Linked DNA regions of Alkalinema sp. FACHB-956. The protein of the gene in region 2 binds, or shares a complex with, the protein of the main gene of each other region. Links are inferred from orthologs where the notes say so. Each region holds a gene or a part of one and is shown on either strand. Other genes may lie near its edges.

The links. The genes of interacting proteins can lie anywhere in the genome.
Region 1: the proteins of dnaB (region 2) and dnaG are in contact, whole or in part, in a crystal structure (PDB 2R6A), measured with the Geobacillus stearothermophilus proteins. The link is inferred for Alkalinema sp. FACHB-956 from one-to-one orthologs. Residues at the interface, in WP_033016901.1 of Geobacillus stearothermophilus: Ser13, Glu15, Ala16, Gln18, Glu91, Leu92, Asp94, Ala95, Val96, Pro97, Thr98, Ala99, Ala100, Asn101, Tyr104, Tyr105, Ile108; in WP_049624496.1 of Geobacillus stearothermophilus: Lys456, Leu457, Leu458, Pro459, Ala460, Asn463, Ala464, Leu467, Leu535, Leu536, Ile537, Ala538, Gln544, Glu545, Asp548, Tyr549, His552.

Annotation. Positions count from the first base shown.
Region 1 is NZ_JACJRC010000010.1:155,185-160,837, forward strand. What follows is about bases 1,053-3,973. They hold dnaG (DNA primase), read left to right. Parts: upstream 1,053-1,506; coding sequence 1,507-3,441; downstream 3,442-3,973. Other genes in these bases: H6G21_RS13240 (hypothetical protein), read right to left, coding at 1,053-1,186; H6G21_RS13250 (pentapeptide repeat-containing protein), read right to left, coding at 3,537-3,973. Also shown: H6G21_RS13235 (HD domain-containing protein), read right to left, coding at 1-276; more of H6G21_RS13240, read right to left, coding at 284-1,052; more of H6G21_RS13250, read right to left, coding at 3,974-4,052; H6G21_RS13255 (YraN family protein), read left to right, coding at 4,171-4,623; H6G21_RS13260 (hypothetical protein), read right to left, coding at 4,815-5,204; tRNA preQ1(34) S-adenosylmethionine ribosyltransferase-isomerase QueA, read left to right, coding at 5,603-5,653. UniProt on the Escherichia coli protein: RNA polymerase that catalyzes the synthesis of short RNA molecules used as primers for DNA polymerase during DNA replication.
Region 2 is NZ_JACJRC010000028.1:12,398-18,079, reverse strand. The notes cover bases 1,944-4,893. They hold dnaB (replicative DNA helicase), read right to left. Parts: upstream 4,129-4,893; coding sequence 2,758-4,128; downstream 1,944-2,757. Other genes in these bases: lepB (signal peptidase I), read left to right, coding at 4,748-4,893; H6G21_RS21030 (SprT family zinc-dependent metalloprotease), read right to left, coding at 1,944-2,670. Outside these bases: bchD (magnesium chelatase ATPase subunit D), read right to left, coding at 1-1,810; more of H6G21_RS21030, read right to left, coding at 1,936-1,943; more of lepB, read left to right, coding at 4,894-5,320; H6G21_RS21015 (dihydroorotase), read right to left, coding at 5,469-5,682. UniProt on the Escherichia coli protein: The main replicative DNA helicase, it participates in initiation and elongation during chromosome replication. Travels ahead of the DNA replisome, separating dsDNA into templates for DNA synthesis.

The DNA of each region.
Region 1 (5,653 bases), on a different replicon or contig from region 2:
CGTCAGAAGCTGCTCGTCATAACAAAAGGTATCGCCTGCATCAATTTCCACCAAGTCGTGAATCAGCAGCATTTTCAGCACCCGTAGCAAATCCACGGACTGCGCCGCATATTCCTGTAATACGATCGCCATCATGGCCAAATGCCAGGAATGTTCTGCATCGTTTTCCCGGCGGGAACCATCGGTCAGCAAAGTATGCCGCAGCACCTGTTTCAGGCGATCGATTTCCAAAATAAACGTCAGTTGTTGTTGCAGCCGGGGCGAGGCAGGTAGCATTGATCGATCACAGAGGGTTATTGTGCGCTCCCATTGTAGAGCTCGGAAGTGTAGCACTCGGATCATCATCAGCAATCCCAGGTTCACAGTAGCGCTGGGTTGAGGCTGCCTGTTGCAAACTGTAGGAAGCACTGGGTACGAGGATAAACTCGCTGGCTCCGATCGCTTTGGTGAGATCGAGACGATCGGTCTTCTGTGGAGCTGGCGCATTACCCCAGTCATAGGTATAGCCCAAGCCCGTCCAAGGCACTCCCGGCCCACTGCGAAAACTTTGGAAGTAGAGATTTTTGTAAAACGCAGGGTAGTCGGCAATATTTTTCACCGTCGGTTTGCTGGCATTACTGGCATCAAACGTCAGTGCACATTGCCGATCGGTAATACTGGGATTAACGCAGGGACGAAACAGATCCGTCGGACTGACCCACATTTCCACAAACAGGTCATACGGCCAATCGGGATGGAGTCCTAGGTATTGCTTGAGCCGCTGGTTGAGATCGGAGATCGAGGCGTGGGGATATTTTTTTAAATAGTTTTGGCAGAATTCCTTCACCTGCGGGGCCGCCGTCACCCAGACCACAAACGCTTCACTGGCCGATGTATGGGTGGTGGGTTTGATGAAGCGATCGTAGGCCGCTTGGCTTTTCCAAGTCACCACCAGCAGCCGGGTTTTATTGGCATTCCACACCAGTTTGGGATTGTCCGGCGTAATCGGCCAGAGGGAATCTACATTTTCCCCCGGTTCCACCTTGGCCGCATCCTGCACCGCAGATTGGTAGAGAGGATTTACCTGCGGTTGCGGTTGTGGTTGCGGTACCGATGGTGCAGGTGATTGAGCCAACCCTCGGCAGGGAATCAAGGATACTGCACCTAAGGCAAACGCTAGCCAGAATCTTTGCAGAGAACGTTTCATCCTGATTGCACCCTCATCGTGGCTGAAAGATTTCCTTTTAGGGTAGACAATCTCGCTGCAAATTTCCAGATCATACCTGACCAGCTAACAGTTATGGGGAAATTGGTATTAAATTAGTACATAAAAACTATAAAAGAGGGTTAAGTACGCTAAATCTGTTTGAAGCACGCTAAATCTAATGTATGCATGTCTACCGCGTTCTATTCGCCCAGGTAAACCGATTCCTGCCGAAAACCGACTGGAAAACGATCGGATCGATCGCCCAAAAATCCTGTTAAAGTTTAGCCATTCAACCTGAACTGTCCAACCTGCGCACTGCCATGAACGTTCCTCGTCTGCATCCAGACACGATCGAAGCTGTCAAAGAGCGTGCTGATATCTACGATGTCGTTTCGGAACATGTCGTCCTGAAAAAGCAGGGCAAAGATTTTGTTGGTTTCTGCCCCTTCCACGACGACAAACGCAATCCCAGCTTCAGCGTTTCCCCCAGCAAACAGTTTTATTACTGCTTTAGCTGCGGGGCGGGGGGCAACGCGATCAAATTTTTGATGGAGATTGGCAAACGCAATTTCAGCGAAGTGGTGCTGGATTTGGCCAAAAAGTACCAAGTTCCGGTGAAAACCCTGGACGTGGAACAACGGCAGGAACTTCAGCGCCAACTCTCCGTGCGGGAGCAACTGTACGAAATTCTGGCCCTGACTGCAAAGTTCTACGAATATGCCCTGCGGCAACCGACGGGGCAGACCGCACTCAATTATTTAATCCAGCAGCGGCAGCTTTCGGAAGAAACGATTCAGCAATTCCAGCTCGGCTATGCACCGGGCGGCTGGGAAACCCTCTACGGCTATTTGGTAGAGCAGAAAAAATATCCCGTGGCCTTGGTGGAGCAGGCCGGATTGCTGGTACCGCGCAAGGAAGGTGGCGGTTTTTACGATCGTTTCCGGGATCGCTTGATGATTCCAATTTTGGATCTGCAAGGTCGGGTGATTGGCTTTGGGGGCCGATCGCTGGGCGATGAGCAACCGAAATATCTCAACTCGCCGGAAACCGAACTGTTTGACAAGGGCAAAACCCTCTACGGATTGGACAAAGCCCGCGCCGCGATCGCCAAAACCGACCAAGCGATCGTAGTGGAAGGCTATTTTGATGTGATTGCCCTGCACGCCGCCGGGATTACCAGTGCCGTCGCGTCCTTGGGCACCGCCTTGGGCAGCCACCAAGTCCGACAACTCCTGCGCTACACCGAATCCAAACGGGTAGTGTTTAACTTCGATGCCGATCGGGCAGGCGTCCAGGCCACGGAACGGGCGATCGGGGAAGTGGCCAACCTGGCCTACCAAGGTGATGTGCAATTACGGATCCTCAATATTCCCGACGGCAAGGATCCCGATGAATTCTTAAAACACCACGCCACGGCTGATTATGAGCGATTGCTGGATAATGCGCCCCTGTGGATCGATTGGCAAATCCAGCAGGCGATCCACCCCCGAAACCTCCAGCAGCCCGATCAGATGCAGGCGGCCACGGAGGAATTGGTCAAATTACTGGGAAATTTACCTAATCCGACCTTAAGAACCTATTACATCCAGAAATGCTCGGAATTACTCGGCCAGGGCAATACCCGACTCGTCCGGCAGATCGAAGAGAATCTACGGCTCCAGGTTAAAGGGCAACGCTGGCACGGTCGATCGGCCAAATGGCAAACTCCCGGTGACCGATCGCTTCTGGAAGAAGCCGAGTCCCAACTGTTGCAACTGTATCTCCATGCCCCCCAGCATCGTTCCACAATTGTGGAAGTCTTGGAAGAGCGCGATTTGGAATTCAGCCAGTCCCACCATCGTTTTCTCTGGCGACAAATTTTAGAAATTCAAGCCGCGAATCCCACCGCCTCAGAATTTGTCGCGCCGGATGCGCCAGATTTGTTGACTTTGCTGCGCGATCGCTGCACTGAGTTCCCCACGGAAATGACGCAGGTGTATCGCCTGTTTGAACTGGATGAAAAAACCACCACGGATATTCAGCGGGCGGAACTAGTGATTCGTACAGCCGCCGCTGCCATGGAGCGGGTCATGTGCGAAAAGCGTCGCCGACATTTTCTCGATTTGTGGAAAAATACTGACTTCGTGACGTCCCCGGATCTGGGGCAGTATTACCAGCAAAAAGTTTACGCCGAAGATCAACGGATTCGTGAACTCGATCGGCAGCGGCAAGTGAACTTTTCCGATCTCGTGCTCAGCCCTTGGGTAGGCGAGTGACGCCAAACAGAAACCGGGGTTCTTTGGCAAATTTAGGCAAGAAGCCTAGTTGTCCGTAGAACCCCGGTTTCTAACATCCCCAACGCTAGTCGCGCCTATTCATCGCAATACAGCGTTTCGCGAGTCTCTCGACCTGTGACGGAATTGCGGCCTGTGGCCAACTTGCAGAGCAACAGCCGCGTATCTTCCCGCATCTGGGTATCGGTGAAGTCCGCACCGTCAATCTTCGAACTCTCGAACTTGGCATTGAACGCAAAGGCCCCTTCCAAATTGGCATCGCTCAAGTCCGCCTCAGAAATGCGGGCACTGTCCAACGTGGCATTCCGCAGATCCGCACCCACGAGGTTCGATGCTTCCAAATTCGCAGCAAAAAAGCTGACCCCTTGCAGGTTGGCATGGCTAAAATTTGATTCCCGCAGGTTGGCATGGTTGAAGCTGGAATCGGTTAAATTCCGGTTAGAAAAATCTCGGCCTACCAGAAATTCCTTGTTATAGTCCTCTGCCCAGGCTGGAGTCAGCGTGCACAGTAACCCGATCGCGACGATCGCCACCCACAATGCCAAGCGCTGAAACTGTGCAGCAAGCTTTTCAATCCGTATTTCGGTACGCATTTCGGTACGCATTCACCAACTGAATCTTTTCAAACAATCTGCCTATTCTTAGATCGTACATCGGTGGGGCACGGTCGTAACTCGGGGAATCCTAGAAAAGACCGTGAGCAACACAGCCATGAGCAGTCCCTCTTCTACCCATCCCACCCCCGATCCTGGCCTCCTAGGAGAACAGTTAGTGGCCCAATGGGTCGCCACAAAAGGCGGCACTGTCCTGTATCAGCGCTGGCATTGCCGCTTTGGCGAATTAGATGTCGTGGCACTCAATGCCGCTGGCGATCTAATCTTCATCGAAGTCAAAACCCGCCAGCCCTACAACTGGGATTCCGATGGCTCCCTCGCCGTCACCCGTCAGAAGCAAACCAAACTCTGGAAAACCGCCCAAATATTTCTGCTCAAACATCCCCAGCACCGCGATCGCCCCTGCCGGTTTGATCTTGCGTTGGTTCATTGTTCTCCCCGATCGCACAGCCAACCCGATCACCCTGGATTTAGCCGCACGATCGCAAACTACCACTTAACTTTGGTGAATTATTTAATCAACGCCTTGGAATTTAACCAGCGTATCTAACTGACCTGCAACGAATCCCGATGGAACTAAATGGAACTAAACTGACTGAATTGATTCGCTCAAGAGTGATTCGCTCAATTCAGTCCTTACCTAGCTTGCTCAACCCACTCAACCCAAGCATTTAACGCCTAGGCAACCTCATAAAACCGAGAATCTGCTCATCATAAGCACTTCTCCGCTCACCACCTGCCCTAAGCTAAGGTCTCAGGGCAATAACCTAAACCCTGCACAAACTGGCCTCGAAAGGCTTCGATTTCCGCCCGATCGGGTTGGCCATGGGACACCACTGCTATTTGGTAGCGTTGCATCACATCGATCGGCATCTGGCCCATCTCTAACCCCCAAAGGGCCATCTGGACACGAACATTGGGTTCATAGGGAATGCCCAGCTCATTCAGGAAGGCGCGAAAATCACCATCCTGCTGCGGGTTAAGTGGGTGTTCAAACTTAACTCGCACCACCCATCCATCAATTTGATGAATCACCGTCATGAAGAGAAGCGGCAATTGGGTATTCGCATGCAGAAACTCAACAATCCGAAGGGTGAGGCTGGCATTCGCAAGGTAGTAAAGATAATCCATACAAGATGTCCTCGCAAATGCGACACTTTCAATCATCGACGGCAATCCGCTGTAAATGTAGGGGAATATCCCCCAACCTAGGAGCGGGAACCTACCCAAAAAAAGTGAATTTCCAGGGAAGAAATTTTTGAGGCTAAATTTTAGTTAATGTTGATTAAAAAATGTATTAATAGGTACATTTATAAGTCCTAACTTTACAATTACCAACGATTAGTGAAGTTAGTTTTTGGACTCTATCGTTATTGTACACATTCTCCATACTTTACAATTACCAACGATTAGTGAAGTTAGTTTTTGGACTCTATCGTTATTGTACACATTCTCCATAGTTCTATACATTCCCTCTAGTTCCATTCCCCTGTACGCTGATTGTCTAGACTTTGTTCCGATACAATTCCATGGATCTCGATCGCAGCCTCTCGGCCTACGACTACACCTTACCGGAGACA
Region 2 (5,682 bases):
GCTCACCCAGCGATCGGGCCAAGGGCACATTGCCCCGTCCATCGGTAATCGCCACAATTACCACTTGCCCAATATCACCTGATTGCAGGGAATTCATTCCCACCCGTACCGCTTGGGTTAACCCGTGGGCCAAGGGTGATCCGCCCCCACACGGTAGACGATCGAGGCGACGTTTGGCCGCTTCGATCGATCGGGTCGGCGGCAACAATACCTCTGCCGATTCCCCTCGGAAGGGAATCAGCGCCACCTGGTCACGATTTTGGTAGGCTTCGGTCAGCAGGCGCAACACAGCCCCCTTCGCGGAATTCATCCGGTTCAGCGCCATGGAACCCGATGCATCCACCACAAAGACAATCAACGCCCCCGCCTTCCGCGCCATCCGTTTGGCCCGCACGTCTGACTGCTCCACAAAGACCCGCTTGCGGCTAGTGGGATTCGCTTCCAAGGCACGGCTGCGTCGGGATTTCTGGTAGGGAGCTGCCGATCGCAAAGTGGCATCCACCGCAATCCGGCGCACCTTGCCGCGCGGCAAAATCGGCTTAACATAGCGACCCCGATCTTCCGTAAAGATCACCGATCGGCTACCGGATTTCCCTTGCTTGGCGGCCTTTTGGGCAAAGTACAGTACCGAGTCATCCATGATCACCCCTTCCGGATCAAAGATGAATTCCTCAGGAATGTCCGGCATTTCTTGCTCGTCCTGAGTCTCGTTTTCGTTATCCTTTTCTTCCTCGTCCTGCTCTTGGTCAGAGGAATCCTCAGGATCATCCTGGGCTTGGGGGGGGGGTGGCGGTGGGGGCGGCGGTTGATCGGGCGGTGGCGCTTGAATGACCGTTGCGCGGGGCACAATCACCAACTCCACAGCCTTGCGCAGATCCTCCGCATTCACCGCATTGCGTCCATCCAGTGCCGCATGGGCCTTGGCGACCCGAATGGCAAACAATTCTGCCCGGTGGCCCTGAACCACGCCCCGAATCGCTTCACTGACGAGATATTCAATCTGCTGCTGCGTGATTGTGACTTCCTTCAGCCATTCCCGCGCCAGGAGAATTTGGGTTTTCAGCCCGTCAATGTCTTCAGCGTACTGGTCGAGGAAGGCTCGGGGATTGTTGGCGTATTCCGTGGCTTGCAGGACCGCATCCACCCGCTGATCGAGTCCCAACACCATATCGGCGGACAGGGAAATGGCGATGCGATCGAGTAAATGTTCCCGCAGGTCGCCTTCTTCGGGGTTGTAGGTGGCGATCAGTAAGGGTTTGCAGGGGTGTTGGACGCTGATACCTTCCCGTTCGATGATGTTGCGGCCATCGGTCAGGGCACTCAGCAGCAGGTTGGCGGTTTGGTCATCCAGCAGGTTGATTTCGTCGATGTAAAGCACGCCGCGATTGGCTTCCGCCAACAAGCCCGGTTGAAAAACCGTTTCCCCTTGCTTGATCGACTGGCTCACGTCCACGGAACCCAGTAAGCGATCTTCCGTCACGCCAAGGGGAATTTGCACAAAGGGCGCTGGAATAATTTTCGTGGGAACTTCTGCAACCTGGGCGTACTGTTCGCGGGTCAGGTCGTCCCATTCCTCGGGATGGTTGGGATCGCAATTGGCGATCGACTCTTCCACCACTTCGATCGGGGGCAGTAGCGCATGGATCGCCCGTGCCATCACGGATTTGGCCGTACCCCGTCGCCCAGAAATTACGACGCCTCCGAGGCCGGGATCGACGGCAGCTAACAGGAGCGCAAGTTTGATGGCTTCCTGTCCGACGACGGCGGCTAGGGGAAACGTTGTCACAGGGGTTTCTAACGTGGCAGGCATAGGTTCTGGACTGCTTGCGGCAAAGTTTATTATCAAAGCTCAAGCATATCAAGGGATGGGGACGGGTAGCGCATTTACCCGAAGCTTTCTGGGAGGGATGGCTGGGAGGGAGGTTGTCTGGGCGGTTAATCCCGATCGACCCAGTGGGGAACGTACTTGAGTGCTGCTTTCAACGCTTGGTCGGATTTTTTATAGTGGGGATCTTTTTCGGCGACGAGTTGCCAATAGGAGGGGGAGTGGTTGAAATGGATGGTGTGGCAAAGTTCGTGGATGAGGACGTAACGGACTAACTGCGGTGGAAGAAACAGAAGTTTGTAGTTCAAACTGATGTTTCCGTCATTGGAACAACTGCCCCAGCGGGTTTTCTGGCCGCGCACGGTGATGCGGTTGCAGGGCAGCTCCAAGTCCTGACTGAGGGCCTGAATCCAGGGGATCAAAAAGGCTTCGGCACGGCGGGTGAGCCAGCTTTTTAGGGCTTTGCGGCAAAGGCGATCGTTCTGCGTATTCCCCCAAAGAATGACGTAGGGTTCCATTTCCGAGATCCGAATGCTTTTCAGATTGGCGGGGGTGTATTCCACTTGCCAGGATTCGGTGGTGGCTTGTAGGTCGATCGCTTTGGGTAAGAGTTCCCGTTGGGCTTTTTTGGAGGGCGGATTTTGGGTGGCGAGTTTGGTTTGAGTTTTGTCAATCCAGGTTTGATGTTTGGCGACGATCGCGGGGACAGTGGAACGGTCGAAGCCGATGGGGATCACGACTTCTAAATTGCCATCAAGGGACATTCGTAAGCTGACACGTTTGGCTTTTTTGCTTTCTCTGACGGAGTAGGAGAGGGTTGGTGAAAGATCGCGATCGTCCCACATACATCAACGTCCTGTGAAATTCATCAACGTCCTGCAAAGATTTTCGACCATTGCTGTGATCATTCTCAGCAAATCAAGTCTTTGTAACTATTCTCGGTTAGGGGCTGCCAAGTTTCTGAACTGAGTATATTGCGGTTCAAACAACAGTTTAACGGTTCCCGTGGGGCCATTACGATGTTTACTGATAATGACTTCAGCTACCCCCCGATCGACGGTATCTTTGTTGTAGTACTCATCGCGGTACAACATCATAATCAAATCTGCATCCTGCTCGATCGCACCGGATTCTCTCAGGTCAGACATCATAGGCCGCTTGTCGGTTCTGGATTCCACACTCCGGCTCAGCTGTGATAGTGCAATTACAGGGACTGTTAACTCCCGCGCTAGGGCTTTGAGCGATCGGGTAATATTCGACAATGCCTGCACCCGGTTGTCATTGCCCCCGCTGCCCATTAGCTGCAAATAGTCGATCAGAATCAGCCCTAACGCCCCACCATTTTCCGCCTGGAGCCGTCTCGCCCGCGATCGCATCTCCGTCACGCTTAGGTTGGGGCTATCGTCAATGAAAATCGGCATTTGCGATAGGGTACTAATCGCATGACCCAATGGCTCCCACTCCTGATTACTAATGCGACCCGCCCGCAAGCGACTGCTTTCAATGCGAACTTCACTGGATAGTAAACGCTGAACTAATTGCTCTCGTGACATTTCCAAACTGAAAACGGCAACGGGCAGCTTATGGTAAGAGGCAATATTACGAGCAACATTCAACACAAAGCTCGTTTTGCCCATGGATGGACGACCTGCAACGATAATTAAATCGCTACGTTGAAAGCCTTGGGTCATGGCATCGAGATCGTAAAAACCACAGGCTAAACCGGGTAATGCCATCCCTACCGCGCGACTTTCGATCTCCGCAAACGTCTGCGTCAGAACATCCGCCGTAGACATTAACCCTTCCTGGGGCCGGGTTTGCGTTACGTTGAAGACTTTTTGTTCCGCATTGTCCAACACATCCACCAGATCCTGGGTGGTGTCGTGGCCGAGGGCCGAAATTTCGTTGCCGACTCGAATTAAGCGACGGCGCAGATACTTATCCATTACCAGTTGGGCGTACTGGTCGATATTCACCGCGCTAACGGTCCGATCGCACAGTTCCACCAATCGACTTTGCCCCCCCACTTTGTCCAGTTGGCCGTGATCCTGGAGCCAAGTGGCCACATTCATCAAATCCGTCGGCTTGCCCTGTTGGTGCAAGACCAATGCTGCTTCATAAATCCTGCGATGGGCTGATAGGTAGAACGCCTCTACGGTCAAAATATCGGTGATGCGCCCGATCGCCTCTGGATCCATTAGAATCCCACCTAGAATTGCCTCCTCCGCTTCCAAATTCTGGGGGGGCAGACGATCGCTAATGGCCTGAAAATTCAGTTCTTCTTTGGGAGCTTCCTGAGCCATGGGGAGAGAAATCTAGTAGGGAGGCAACTATACAGGTTACAAGGGACAGCGTACAAGGGAAAGGCTGGAAAAACTAGGCAGGAAAGGTTAACGTCTTCCTCAGCTCACCCCCATGCCGTACATTTGTATTAATTGTACCGCGATCGGGGATGACCTACCCGCCTCCGATCGTGACGATCACCCTTGAATTCTGAAGGCACAAGCAGGCGCAAATTGTCTTGACTGGGGAACTCTAGGGGGAATCATCACGGTCAATGGTACGGTAATTTCCCCCTATGTCGGGCGTAAACTCTTGTGCATAACTCGATCGAGGATGTGTATAACTAGATATGAATCTTTATAGAGTCCGTATCTTAATCAGGTCACTATTAAAATTAGGGTCTGATCAGGGGGATCCTTGTCTGGATCTGGTTTGTTGATCCATTGGTGGCATTCGTTGGGAGAATATCTGTATTGTTTGGTAGGGGTGCGTAAAGGTTGTTGCCTGAATATGTCGTTGCCTGAACATTAAGGGGTGTTTTGTGCCCATTCATGTCTTTTAACGAGTGATATCTTTCGCCCAGAATGCTTTGCGCCCATCGTCTGAATCTTGATAATTTTTGAGCCAAATTGGGAGCCTATGTCCGGTAATAACGAAAATCATTGGTTGGAAGGTTTAAAAACCATTGGTCTGAGCGCCTTTCTCGCGATCGGGATTCGACAGTTTGTGGCTGAAGCTCGCTACATCCCTTCCGGCTCCATGCTGCCGACCCTTCAGATCAACGATCGATTGATTGTGGATAAGGTGAGCTACAAGTTCAATTCGCCGCAACGGGGCGATATTGTGGTGTTTAATCCCACCCCGGCGTTGGAACAGCAGAATTTCCACGATGCATTTATCAAACGGGTGATTGGATTGCCCGGTGATAAGGTGGAAGTCAAAGGCGGACGGGTTTACATCAACGACCAGGCTCTGCGGGAAAACTATATCCAAGAGGATCCCCAGTACGAATTGCCCCCCACGATCGTGCCGGAAGGTCAGTACCTTGTCCTAGGCGATAACCGCAATAACAGCTACGACAGCCATTATTGGGGGTTTGTGCCGAAGGAAAAAATCATCGGTCGGGCGGTGGTGCGTTTTTGGCCCCCCGATCGGGTCGGTGGCATTTCTCCGGAACCAGACTACCAACCCGCACAAAAGGAATCGAACTAACTCAGCTTACGATTGTGCGCTAGTGTTACTGACCTGTGCTGGATGGCGGTTGACGGGTTACCCGATAGAGAGGGATCCCCGCCTTGTCACCCAGCACTTTTTTGTTGCTGACTTGACATTACCCTACTGGATATTAACCCACTAGATATTAACCCACTTGAACAATTTGTCCGTGAATCGTTTGACCTAGAGAGTGGGTGTTGCTCGATCGAGACTTCAACGTTTGTCCATTGACGGCCCAAGTGTGATCCGGCTGGAACAAAATCCAACGGCTGGTTTCCGTTCCCAGAGCCGAATTCGCTTTGCCCAAGCAGGCTAGGGGTTGGCAACTAAGGGCACGCCACAGTTCCACCGCAGTGAGT